DNA from 2 places in the Delftia sp. 11MD genome. Region 2 is predicted to be linked to the other one. Evidence: riboswitches for the same ligand, from Rfam matches in the RefSeq annotation. Region 2 holds a riboswitch; the other holds the start of a gene.

Region 1 (6,493 bases), 2.1 Mb from region 2:
GAGGGCGACAGCGTCTCCACGTACTCGACCATGGCGGCCGACTCGCACAGACCCCGGCCGTCGTCGATGCGCAGGTAGGGCACCTTGCCCAGCGGAGAAAGCGCCATGTCGGTCTCTCCCAGCCAGGCCAGTTCCTCGTTGAAGGGCAGCTGCTTTTCCAGCAGGGCCAGCTTGACCTTGTTGTAGTAGTTGCTGGCCGCGAATCCGCACAGGGTGAGCATGGGTGTCTCCTAGGGTGTTGGTGAGGGCTGGGGGATGCGCCTGCGATGGTAGGGGCGGGCAGGGCCTGGCGGGGTCACGGACATGACGTCCTGGGGCAGACCCCTAGAATGACGCCATGCCGCTTCGCCTGCCCTCCACCTTGGCTGCCTGCGCCCGCTGGGCGCTGGGCCTGTGGCTGTGCGTGGCGCTGGCATCGGCGTTTGCGCCGCTGGCGCGCGCCTCGGGCTGGGAGCGCCTGTGCTCGGCCGCTGGCGAATCGGTCTGGGTGCCCTCGCCGGCCGGTCAGGACGATGCCCTTGCCGGCAGCCACGGCATCGACTGCCCGCTGTGCCTGCCCCCGCTGGCGCCGCCGCCCGCCCGGTGCAGTGCGGCCCCGGCACCGCTGGTGGCAGATGCGCAGCCACGGGCGCACCCGGCCTCCGTCCACAGCGTGGCCATGCCGGCCCTGCCCCAGGCCCGCGCCCCGCCCCGGTGACTCCCGGATTCACTCCCGCTTCCTTCGCTTGGCCAACCCTTTTTGCAAGGCACGAAGACCGTGCCGCAATGCATTGAAATTTCTGGAGAAACCGTGATGACACTGCGTCAATGGACCACCCCTTTCCTGATCGCCGCCTCCCTGTCCATGGGCCTGGCCCATGCCCATGCCGATGCGGCCCATGTCAAGGCCGACGCCGCCTGGGCGCGTGCCAGCGTGCCGGGCCAGCAGGCCACGGGCGCCTTCATGCGCCTGACGGCCGAGGAGCCGCTGCGCCTGGTGGGCGTGGAGTCGCCCGCCGCCGGCGTGGCCGAGGTGCATGAAATGAAGATGGAAGGCGATGTGATGCGCATGCGCGCCATCGACGGCCTGGACCTGCCCAAGGGCGTGGCCGTGGACCTGAAGCCCGGCGGCTACCACGTCATGCTGCAGCAGCTCAAGAGCCCGCTGCTCAAGGACAGTCAGGTACCCATCACCCTGGTGTTCAAGGACGCCAAGGGCGAGACCTCGCGCCTGAGCCTGCAGGTCCCCGTGCGCGCCATGGCGCCCGGCGCAGGTGCGGCATCGGCTGCGCAGGGCGGCGCGCATGGCGGACACGGCGGACATGCCGGCCACTCCCACTGAGCTTTTTGTCATCCACCGGGTTTGTGCGCAGCGGGCCGTGCATGACTTGCGATGGACTTGGCGTGTGCCTGGGTTAAGCTGAGCGCATGGCCGGTGTGCTTCACCGGCATGTTCTTCCAACCCAGTCCTAGCGAGTGCTGCCATGAGTGATGCGTCCTCCTTCGGTTTCGGCAAGTTCATCCCCGGTTTCGACTTCCTGCAGGGCCTGGCCCAGAGTGCAGGATCGGCCACCGCCCGGCCCCTGGGGCGCCTGCCCGAATGGGTGGCGCCCACGGTGAGCATCGAAGAGGTGGACAAGCGCATCACCGAACTCAAGGCCGTGCAGTTCTGGCTCGACCAGAACGGCAAGGCGCTGGCCGCCACCATCCAGGCCCTGGAAGTGCAGCGCATGACGCTGTCCACCTTGCAGGGCATGAACGTCAGCATGGGCGAGCTGGCGCAGGCCTTCCAGTTCCCTGCAGCCGCAACCGCCGCGGCCAAGGGCGCCGCCAGCGCGGGGCAGGGCGACCTTTCGGACTGGCCCATGTCCTCGGCCGCCAGCCGGGCGAGCAAGAAGGAAAAGCCGCAGCCCGAGCCCGCACAGGCCGCTGCCGCGCCGCCTGCAGCCCCCGAGGCGGCCAAGGCCGCCGACAGACCCGCAGCCGCGGAGACTGCGGCGCCCAAGGACGAGTCCGCCCAGGCCGCCGCCATGGGCCAGGCCATGCAGTGGTGGGGCGCGTTGACCCAGCAGTTCCAGCAGATCGCCGCCAAGGCCATGGCCGAGCCCATGGCCCCGGAGGCCGTGGCGGCCGCCCAGCGCGCCACCGGCATGGCCGGTGACCTGGCCAAGGCCACCATGGACCGCATGGCGGCACAGGCCAGCGCCTTTGCTGCGCAGGCGGGCAAGGCGGCGGCGGTCTCCCCTGCCAAGGCGCCGTCCGCAAAGCCGGCGGCCAAGGCTGCGGTGCAGGCCGAAGCCCCCAGGACCGCTGCCAAGGCTCCCGCCAAAGCGGCTGCCAGGAAAACCGCTGCAAAGGCTGGAGCCAAGGCGCCGGCCGCCAGCAAGCCGGCAGCCAAGAGCCGGCCGGCGCGTTGACCGATCGGGCCGGACCCATGGATGCGCAAGGCCCCAGCCACCCGCAAGCCGGGTGCTGGCGGGGCTAGAAAGAAGGTTGGTATGTCGTTGTTTCCTGTAGGCCATGCCAGCCATTCCGACTGGCGCGCCGCGGCCGACGCGGTGCTGCAGCAGCTGCGCTTGCAGATGGCCGGGCCCGGCCACGCGCAGCGGCCCCGTCTGGGACTGGTGTACCTGTCCCATGCGCATGCCGCCCACGCACGGCCGCTGCTGCAGCATCTGGCCAGGGCCCTGCCCCATGTGGCGGACTGGGCCGGCTGCTCGGCCGGCGGCGTTCTGGCCATGTCGCATGAGTACCTGTCAGGAACCGCGCTCGCGGTGATGCTGCTGGATGTACCGGCCGCCCACTACCGCCTGTATTCGGGCCTGGCGCCCCTGCATGCGCCTGGCGGCGAGGCCGGCTTCACCGCCCATTCGGCCCTGGTCCATGCCGCAGGCGGCCAGCCCGAGCTGGCCGAGCTGCTGTACGAGCTGTCCGAGCGCACCGAGTCCGGCCTGCTGTTCGGCGGCGTGGGCGATGACGGGGAAGATGGCGTGGAGGGCGTGCAGATCGCCTGCCGTACCGAGGATCTGCATGCGCAGCATGCGGACGCGCGCGGCATTTTTCGTGGCGGCTTTTCAGGCGTGGCCTTCGGTGCCGGCGTGCCCTGCATCACGGGCATGGCCCAGGGCTGCGTGCCGCTGGGCGAGGGGCTGGAGATCACCGAGGCGCGCGGCGCCCTGGTCACCGGGCTCGATGGCGATCCGGCCCTGCAGCGCCTGCTGCAGCTGCTGGGCGTGGAGCTGGAAGGCAGCGACTGGCAGCCCGCGCTGACCACGGTCCGCACCACGCTGGCGGCCATTGCGCCGCCGGGCCGGGGCCTGGCCCACGGCGTGCTGACCGAAGAGGCCCAGGTGCTGACCCTGGTTGGCCTGGACCCGCTGCGCCAGGGCGTGGCCCTGTCCTCGGCCGTGGAGGCCGGGCATTCGGTGATCTTCTGCCGCCGCCAGGCCCAGGTGGCGCGCCAGGAACTGCTGCAACTGGGCGCTGCGCTGCGCGATGCGGCGGAGCCCGAGGAGGCGGCGCCCGAAGGCGAGGCACAGCCCCGCATCCGTGGCGCCATCTACATCAGTTGCCGGGGCCGCGGCGGCGGCCTGTTCGGCGGCCCCGATGCCGAACTGCGCACCCTGCGCCACGCACTGGGCGATGTGCCATTGATCGGCTTCGTTGCCGAAGCCGAGATCATGGACGCCCGCCTGCACCGCTTCGCCGGGGTGTTGACGGTGTTCACTGCCTAGGCGTCGTACACGCCGTACACACGGTACACACCGTCTGCACCTCAGACCGCGCGCGGGCGAACCGTGCCTGCGCTGCGATCCGGGTCCATGGCTGCGGCTCCCAGAAAATCGAAATCCACGGCCGGCTGCCTGCCGCTGACCAGGTCGGCCAGCGCCATGCCGGAGCCGCAGGCATGGGTCCAGCCCAGCGTGCCGTGGCCGGTGTTCAGGAACAGGTTGGCGATGGGCGAGCGTCCGATCAGCGGCACATTGCTGGGCGTGGCGGGGCGCAGGCCGCTCCAGAACTGGGCGCGGCCGGTATCGCCGGCGCCGGGGAACAGCTGCTGCACGCGCCGCACGATGGCCTCGCAACGCACGGGGTCCAGGTTGCGGTCGTAGCCGTTGAACTCGGCCGTGCCCGCAATGCGCAGGCGGTCGCCTTGCGCGCCCGTGTAGCGCGAGAACACCAGCTTGAACTCGTCGTCCGTGAGGCTGACCTGGTAGGCCTTGGCGGGGTCCAGCACCGGCAGGGTCACGGAGTAGCCCTTGGCCGGGTAGATGGGCAGGTGCAGTCCCAGCGGCTGGGCCAGCAGCGGGCTGAACGAGCCCATGGCCAGGACATAGGCGTCGCCCTGGATGCGTTCGTAGCGGCCATCGGCATTGGTCACCTCCACATGGTCGATATGGCGGCTGGCGCCCGCACCCGTGGTGCGCAGCGCCATGACGTGGTGGCCGTGGCGGAACTGCACGCCCGTGGCGGCGGCGATGCGCGCCAGCTCGCGTGTGAAGAGGTTGGCGTCGCCTGATTCATCCTCGGCCGTATAGGTGGCGCCCGCTATCTGCCCGCGCACATGGGCCAGAGCCGGCTCCAGGCGCACGGCTTCGTCGGCATCGATCAGGCGGCGGTCGCAGCCCAGGGTCTGCATCTGCTCGGTGGGCTTGAGCGCGCCCTCGAACTCGCGGGCGTTCGTATAGAAGTGCAGGATGCCCTGCGTGCGCTGCTCGTACTGGATGCCGGTGTCGGCACGCAGCTGCTGCAGGGCCTCGCGGCTGTAGGTGCCCAGGCGAACGATCTGCTGGATGTTGTGGCGCGTGCGCGCGGGCGTGCAGTTGCGCAGGAAGGACAGGCCCCAGCGCCACTGGCGCATGTCGGCGCGCAGGCGGAACAGCAGGGGGGCGTCCTGCCGGCCCAGCCAGCCCAGCAGCTTCAGCGGTGCGCCGGGGTTGGCCCAGGGCTCGGCATGGCTGACCGAGATCTGCCCGCCGTTGGCGAAGCTGGTTTCGGCGCCGGGCGCGGCCTGGCGGTCGATGACGGTCACTTCATGACCGAGGGATTGCAGATAGTAGGCCGACGTGGTGCCGATCAGGCCGGCTCCGAGAACGATGACGCGCATGACGATGCCCTTTCAAAGGCATGTGCCGGGTCACGCGAAAGCTGGCCGCTATGGTCTGGATAGCAGGCAGCCGGCGTCCGTCGTGACGCAGCTGCCGCTCCCCCTGTCCTTGGTACCTGAGAGATTCACCGCCGTCCATGGGAACGGGGCTTGCTCCTTCGGTGCGCCGCACATTGCGTGCGGCGGCTCTCCAGACGGCATGTTGTGTTTGCAGTACGGAACCTGAGCGTGTATGGGAGTTTGCGCCTTCGGTGAGGCTCGGCACCGTGGCGCCCGCCTGCTCTCCTGCAGGGGCGATTCTATGGGGCTTGCGCAGCCAGCTCCAGTCGTATTGGGGATACCACCAGTTACCTGTATGTGGTGTGGCTGATTCAGGGTATTCCCTAGATCGTTCAAGCGCCTCCCTCGTAGCGCTGGTACGAGTCTCTGGTTTCATGTAAAAAAACTATTGAAATAGAAAAAAACATGATTTAGCCTATCGATATGTGCAGTGGTTTGTCAGTGCATGTTCTGGTCGATTGGACCTGCATGGGTTAACCATGGGTTGTCTATATGTCTGATAGGCGACTTACCGTTGCACAGGTGCGGGTCCATGGAAACTGGTCCGTCACTGAAAAAATACAAGCACGGTGAATATGGTTTGTCGAGGGAGGAATGTTTTGCGTCGCAAACCCGACTGAAGGTGTGCCCGCTCAATGGGCAGTGGAGCAGCGCGCAAGCGTTGATGGAAATCCGCCTTTTTTTGATTGACGCGCAGGATCTGCGCGAAAAATTTTGCTTCCAAACTCACCGGCTGCAAGGTGAGTTGTGGGCTCGTGATTCAAATAGAACTATCCGAGGTACGGCGATGCAAATGCGCTGGGTACAACTGATGGCCATTGCCATTGGGAAAATCATTTTCCTGTCATATCTCCTTGAGAGAACGGGGAATATCATGCATGCTCTCAATCGCCTGCCTGGTTCGGCATTTTTTCGCAAGTGGCGTGCAGCGAAGTGCCTTTTCTCTTTGCTGCTGCTTTCATGCGCGGGTATCTCATCCACGGCACTGGCGGCGACCATCGTCTTCACGGTCACCGACAACAGCGACGCTCCCAATGCCAATGCAACGACACCAACCACCTGTGTCAGCACGCTGGGGGGCACCTTTGCTGGCGCATGTACGCTGCGAGCGGCCATTCAGGCAGCCAACTACACGCTGCAAACGCTGGATCCGAGTGCCGATGTTTCCATCGTCTTTGCGCCGACACTGACCACGTCGGTACGAACCATACAGAGCGGGACATCCAAGGATGCGGCGGGAAACCTCCATCCGTATGTCGACAATCAGACGGTTTACGTGCGCTGTGCCAATACATTCATCAGCGGAGCCCAGTCCGGCGCCGTGACGGGGGCCACCAATGCCTGTGG
Region 2 (6,493 bases):
GCCGGCGTAGCCCGTGGCCTGGCACAGCCAGTCGCGCAGCTGCTTGTCCAGTTCCGCATAGCCCTGCTGCTGGTCGGCCGGGGCAAAGGGGTGCACCTGGGCGAACTCGGGCCAGGTGATGGGAATCATCTCGCTGGTGGCGTTGAGCTTCATGGTGCAGGAGCCCAGCGGGATCATGCTGCGGTCCAGCGCCAAGTCCTTGTCCGACAGCTGGCGGATGTAGCGCAGCATGGCGGTCTCGGAGCGGTGGGTGTTGAACACCGGGTGCGTGAGGAAGGCGCTGCTGCGGCGCAGTCCGTCGGGAATCAGCGGCTCCACGCCCTTTTCGAAGGCGGTGAAGCAGGGCAGGGCCTGGCCGTCCCGGGCGAAGATCTTCCACAGCAGCTCGACATCGGCGCGCGTGGTGGTCTCGTCCAGCGAGATGCACAGGTATTCCTTGAAATACACGCGCAGGTTGGCGCCCAGGGACACGGCACGCTCCACGATGGCCTGGGTGGCCGCGCCCGTGTGCAGGCTCAGCGTGTCGAAGCTGGGCGCCTCGCGCAGCGGCGCGCCCAGCTCGGCCAGGCCGCGCGCCAGGATGGCCGTGTACGAGGCCACGCGGCGGGCGATGCGCTCCAGGCCCTCGGGGCCGTGGTAGACGGCGTACATGCTGGCCACCACGGCGGGCAGCACCTGGGCCGTGCAAATGTTGGAGGTGGCCTTTTCGCGGCGGATGTGCTGCTCGCGCGTCTGCAGTGCCAGGCGGTAGGCGGGCTTGCCGTGCACGTCCACGCTCACGCCGACCAGGCGGCCGGGCAGGGAGCGCTTGAACTCGTCGCGGCAGGCCATGAAGGCGGCGTGCGGGCCGCCGGCGCCCATGGGCATGCCAAAGCGCTGGGTGGTGCCCACCACGATGTCGGCACCCCATTCGCCGGGCGGCGTGATCAGGGTCAGCGCCAGCAGGTCGGTGGCCACGATGAAGGCGGCCTGCTTGCCATGGGCCTTGTCCACGTCGGCGCGCAGATCGTCGATGCGGCCGCTGGTGGCAGGGTACTGGGCCAGCACGGCGAAGTAGTCGCCCTCCATCAGCTGGTTCCATTCCTCCAGCGAGTTGGCCAGCAGCACCTCGATGCCCAGCGGCGCGGCGCGCGTCTGGATGACTTCGATGGTCTGGGGGTGGGCATCGCCGGCCACCACGAAACGGTTGCTCTTGCTTTTGACGGAGCGCTTGGCCAGCGTCATGGCCTCGGCGGCCGCCGTGGCCTCGTCCAGCATGGAGGCGTTGGCAATCGGCATGGCCGTCAGGTCGCAGACCATGGTCTGGAAGTTGACCAGGGCCTCCATGCGGCCTTGCGAGATCTCGGCCTGGTAGGGCGTGTAGGCCGTGTACCAGGCGGGGTTCTCGAGAATGTTGCGCAGGATGACGCCGGGCGTGTGCGTGCCGTAGTAGCCCTGGCCGATGAAGCTTTTGAGCAGCTGGTTGCGGCCTGCCAGCGCCTTGAGTTCGGCCAGCGCCTGGGCCTCGGTGGCCGCTGGCGGCAGCGCCATGGGCTGGTGGCGCCGGATGGAGGGCGGGACGATGGCGTCGATCAGCGCATCGCGCGATGCCGCGCCAATGGCGCTGAGCATGTGGGCCTCGTCTTCGGGCGCGATGCCGATATGGCGGGCCACGAATTCGGTGGCGTTCTCGAGGGCGGCAAGGGGCTGGGTGGAGGACATCAGCATGGAGGGACCTGTCTCAAAAGCTGAAAAGCGCCAGGGCGGGCCCTGGCGCCCGTCCTGGCCGGAAAGTGGCGTCAGTTGCTCTGGGCAAAGGCCGTGTAGGCGGCTTCGTCGAGCAGCGCGGCCAGCTGGCCTGCGTCGCTGAGCTTGACCTTGAAGAACCAGCCTTCGCCCAGCGGGTCGCTGTTGGCCAGGGAGGGGTCGTCGCGCAGGGCCTCGTTGACTTCGACGATCTCGCCGCTGACGGGCATGTAGACATCGGCGGCGGCCTTGACGGACTCGACCACGCCGGCCACATCGCCCTGGTTGAAGCTGGTGCCCACGGCGGGCAGGTCGACGAACACCACGTCGCCCAGCGCGTCCTGCGCGTGGAGGGTGATGCCGACGATGGCCGCGTCAGGGTTGGCGGCGTTGATCCACTCGTGGTCCTTGGAATACTGGATGCTCATGGCTTGCTCCGATAGAAACTGAAAAAACTTGTGAAAGGCGGTTTGAGAAAGGTCAGTGCGCACTGTAGCGGCATGCGATGGCAGGAAAAGCGAATCCGCCGAACTCGATCCACGCCAAGCGCGCAGGCTGTCCTCAACCGCGGTGATAGCGGGGCGCCACGAAGGGCGTGGCCTGCACCTGCATGGGCACGGCCTTGCCGCGCACCATGGCCTGCAGCGTGGTGCCGACGGCGGCGCTGCCCGGCTCCACGTACGCCAGGGCCACGGGCTGGTTCAGCGTGGGCGACAGCAGGCCGCTGGTGACCTGGCCGACCTTGCGGCCGCCGGCATCCAGCAGCTCCGTGCCTTCGCGCACGGGCACGCGCTCCAGGGCCACCAGGCCCACGCGCTTGCGCGTGAGCAGCTCGGGCGATTGCAGCTGGGCCAGCACGGTGGCCGCGCCGGGAAAGCCGCCTTCGCGCTCGCCACCTGCGCGGCGGACCTTCTGCACGGCCCAGTTCAGGGCGGCCTCGGCCGGGGTGGTGGTCGTGTCCAGATCGTTGCCGTACAGGCACAGGCCGGCCTCCAGGCGCAGCGAATTGCGCGCACCCAGGCCCACGGGCCTGACTTCGGGCTGGGCCAGCAGGGCACGGGCAAAGGCCTCGGCGTGGCTGGCGGGCAGGGAGATCTCGAAGCCGTCCTCGCCGGTGTAGCCGCTGCGCGTGATGTACAGCTCGGCCCCCTCCCAGTCGAAGTGGCCGCCTGTCATGAACACCAGGCCGGCCGTATCCGGCAGCAGGCGCTCCATCGCGGCTGCGGCCTGCGGGCCCTGCAGCGCCAGCAGGCCCCGGTCGAACTGGGGCTCGATTTCGCAGCGCTGGCCGATGCGGGCCTGGATGTGCGCCAGGTCTTCATGCTTGCAGGCGCCGTTGACGATCAGGAACAGGTCGTCCTCGCGGCGCACGAACATCAGGTCGTCCAGAATGCCGCCCGCGTCGTTGAGCAGCAGGCCGTAGCGCTGGCGGTGTTCGCCCAGGCCCAGCACGTCCATGGGCATCAGCGACTCCAGCGCGGCCCCGGCGTCGGCACCGCGCACGCTGATCTGGCCCATGTGCGAGACATCGAACAGGCCTGCCGCCTCGCGCGTGTGCAGATGCTCGGCCATCAGCCCCTGCGGGTATTGCACGGGCATGGAGTAGCCGGCAAACGGCACCATGCGCGCGCCCAGTTCCTGGTGCAGGTCGAACAGCGGGGTCCTGAGCAGATCGGTGGTGGAGGCAGCGGACAAGGAGGGCTCTCTTTCAGGCAAGGAACAAGGCATAACGCCATCCCGGTCCTCCGGGATGTGCTGCCCTGCTGTCCGCTTTACCTGAGAGATTCACCCGCACCTTCCATGCGTGGGGCTTGCTCCTTCGGTGGATGGGGCACACCGCCGTGCCCTGCATCTCTCTCCAGCTAGGAACGCCTGCGGCCGTGGCGGCAGGCGGTGCCAGTCCTTTTGCCTGAGCGTTCGGGGCGAACCCTGCGCCTTCGGCGGTGCCGCTGCCTGCGACCGTTGCGGCCGGGCGGGCACTCTCTCCTGACCGGCGCATTCTAGCTGCGGCCAGCGTCCGCGCGGCTTCGGGATTTCCGCGGGCCGACTGCAACTCCATGCGCTTGCCTGCATGGATGCATTTGCAAATTGCATAACTGTCTAAAAAATCTCCTACATTGAGGTGCATCGATATATGAAATCTCGTGAGCGAGAAGGAAGAAGCGCACATGCAGCAGACGCTGGGAGACACATTGGCCTGGCCGGCACGTTACCTGCCGAACAAGGAAGCCCTGGTCGCGTGGGAGGGCGGCGAGCGCCGCGCCTGGACCTACGCCCAGCTCGATGCCGAAGTCAACCGCCACGCCCACGGCCTGGCCGAGCTGGGCATAGGCCATGGCGACGTGGTCGCGGCCTTTCTCTACAACACGCCGGCCTTTGTCTTCACCATGCTGGCGGCCGCGCGCCTGGGCGCCATCTTCAACCCCATCAACTACCGGCTGGCGGCGCAGGAGCTGGCCTTCATCCTCAAGGACGGCGCAGCGCGCGCCCTGGTCTTCGAGCACGAGGGCGGCGAGGTGGCCGCACGCGCCCAGGCCCTGCTCAAGGCCGAAGGCGGCGGCACTGGCGCAGGCATCGAGCACTGGATCTTTGCCGACGATGCCCCGGCCGACCCGCTGCCGGTCTGGGCCACGCAGCGCCTGTCCGCCCTGGCCAGGGGCCGCAGCAGCGCGCCGCCCCAGGCCCATGTGCGCGAGAGCGACCCCTGCATCCTCATGTACACCAGCGGCACCACGGGCCGGCCCAAGGGCGTGCTGCATACGCACCGCAGCAAGCTGGCGCACAACGCCCTCATGCACCAGACCATGCAGTTCACGCGCGACGACGTGGGCCTGGCCATGGCGCCGCTCAACCACACGGCCGAGCTGCACACCAGCTTTCTGCCGCGCCTGCAGGCCGGCGCCACACAGGTGCTGCTGCGCCGCTTCGACGTGGCCGAGGCCTGGCGCCTGATCCGCGAAGAGCGCGTGAGCTTCTTCTTCGCGGCGCCCACCATGGTCACCATGCTGCTGGCCGACCCCATCGCCTCGCCTGAGCAGGCGCCCGCGCTGAGGCTGGTGGAGTACGGCGGCGCCTCCATGGCGCCGCACCTGATCCGCGAATGGACGCGCAAGGTCGGCAGCGACCTGGTCCAGGTCTACGGCACCACCGAGATGGGGCCCTGCATGTCCATCCTCCTGCCGCGCGAGCAACTCTCGCACGCGGGCTCGGCCGGGCTGCCCTCCATGGGCCATGACCTCATCGTGGCCCGCCTGCGCGAAGACAACGCCCCCACCGACCCGGCCGAGGCCTGCCTGCCCGGCGAGGTGGGCGAGATCCTGGTGCGCGGCCCCTGCATGATGGCCGGCTACCTCAACCGCCCCGACGCCAACACCCGCGCCCTGGCGCACGGCTGGTACCACACGGGCGACCTGGGCCACATCGACGACGACGGCTATCTCTGGATCCGCGACCGCATCGACTACATGATCAATTCGGGTGCCGAGAACGTCTATCCGCGTGAGGTGGAAGACGCGCTGGTCGAACACGCCGACGTGCTCGAGGTCGCCGTCATCGGCGAGGCCGACGAGCGCTGGGGCCAGATCGTCGCCGCCCACGTGGTTGCCAAGCCGGGCGCCACACCCACGGCCGAGGCGCTGGACGCCTTCCTGGTCCACGGCGACCGCCTGGCCGCCTACAAGCGCCCGCGCCGCTACCACTTCCGCGAGGCCCTGCCCAAGACGGCCAGCGGGAAGATACAGAAGCAGTTGCTGAGGGTGGGGGTGACGGCCTGAGGCTGCGGCCTGCGCTTACTCCTGCACTTGCTCCTGCTCTCACTCCTGTGTTTGCCCCTGCGCAGCACAGCACTGCGCCATCGAGTTGCGCAGCCACCGATGCATGGCATCCCCCTGCTTGCGCACATGCCAGGCCTGCTGGTAGGCGAACTCGGGCAGCTCCAGCGGCGGAGCGAAACGGCGCAGCGTTTTGTGGCGGCGCAGGTCACCAATGGCGCGGCTGCCCACGGTCAGCACGAGGTCGGTGCCTGCCAGCACCTCCAGCGCCGCGCTCCAGTGGGGCAGGGCCAGCACCACGCGGCGGCTCAGGCCTTGGGCGGCCAGCGCCCGTTCGATCTCCTCGCTGGCGTCGGGCCGCATGGCCAGCATGACGTGCGGGCGCTGCAGCCAGTCCGGCAGTGACAGCCCGCCGCGTGCCGGCAGCACGGCCTGGTCGGCCACGCTCACGAACTGTTCCTGGAACAGATCCTGCACCTCGATGCCTTCGGGCAGGTCGGGTGCGTCGGGGAAGGGCCCCAGGGCCAGGTCCAGTTCGCCATCGGCCAGCTGGGCCAGCATCACCTCGCGCGTGGACTGGCTGATGGCCAGGTCCAGCCCGGGTGCGTGCTGGCGCAGATGCCGCATCAGCGGCGGGAGCACGATGCGCGATGCGTAGTCCGACAGCGCCAGCCGCAGCCGTCCGCGTGCGTGGGCCGGGTCGAACTCCGCCTGTGCCAGCAAGCCGTTGAGGCTGCCCAGCGCATCCGCCAGCGGTTGCACCAGGCCTTGTGCGCGTGCCGTCAGCGCCATGCGGCCGCCGCGCCGCACCAGCAACGGGTCGCCCAGATGTTCGCGCAGCTGCGCCAGCGAATGGCTCATGGCCGGCTGGCTCTTGTGCAGACGCAGGGCCGCACGCGTCACATGTTTTTCGGCCAGCAGGGCGTGCAGGGCCAGCAGCAGGTTGAGGTCGATCCGGCGCAGTTCATCCATGCCATGAATATAGACCGTGCACACAA

The links. Region 2 has a riboswitch for glycine ahead of gcvT (glycine cleavage system aminomethyltransferase GcvT). Riboswitches for the same ligand answer to the same signal wherever they lie in the genome.
Region 1: it holds a riboswitch for glycine, as region 2 does, so the genes downstream of both, ACRSCF_RS02535 (D-amino acid dehydrogenase) here and gcvT (glycine cleavage system aminomethyltransferase GcvT) in region 2, are expected to answer to the same signal.

The regions. Positions count from the first base shown of each region.
Region 1 covers NZ_CP194333.1:539,673-546,165, forward strand. Annotated here, with positions in the region: gene ACRSCF_RS02510 (glutathione S-transferase family protein) at 1-221, opposite strand, end outside; gene ACRSCF_RS02515 (hypothetical protein) at 338-697, shown strand; gene ACRSCF_RS02520 (copper chaperone PCu(A)C) at 794-1,321, shown strand; gene ACRSCF_RS02525 (PhaM family polyhydroxyalkanoate granule multifunctional regulatory protein) at 1,464-2,396, shown strand; gene ACRSCF_RS02530 (FIST signal transduction protein) at 2,478-3,713, shown strand; gene ACRSCF_RS02535 (D-amino acid dehydrogenase) at 3,755-5,086, opposite strand; glycine riboswitch at 5,180-5,290, opposite strand; gene ACRSCF_RS02540 (invasin domain 3-containing protein) at 5,679-6,493, shown strand, end outside.
Region 2 covers NZ_CP194333.1:2,637,778-2,644,270, forward strand. Annotated here, with positions in the region: gene gcvP (aminomethyl-transferring glycine dehydrogenase) at 1-1,707, opposite strand, end outside; gene gcvH (glycine cleavage system protein GcvH) at 1,779-2,153, opposite strand; gene gcvT (glycine cleavage system aminomethyltransferase GcvT) at 2,287-3,453, opposite strand; glycine riboswitch at 3,479-3,597, opposite strand; glycine riboswitch at 3,613-3,724, opposite strand; gene ACRSCF_RS11905 (fatty acid--CoA ligase) at 3,894-5,498, shown strand; gene ACRSCF_RS11910 (LysR family transcriptional regulator) at 5,538-6,467, opposite strand.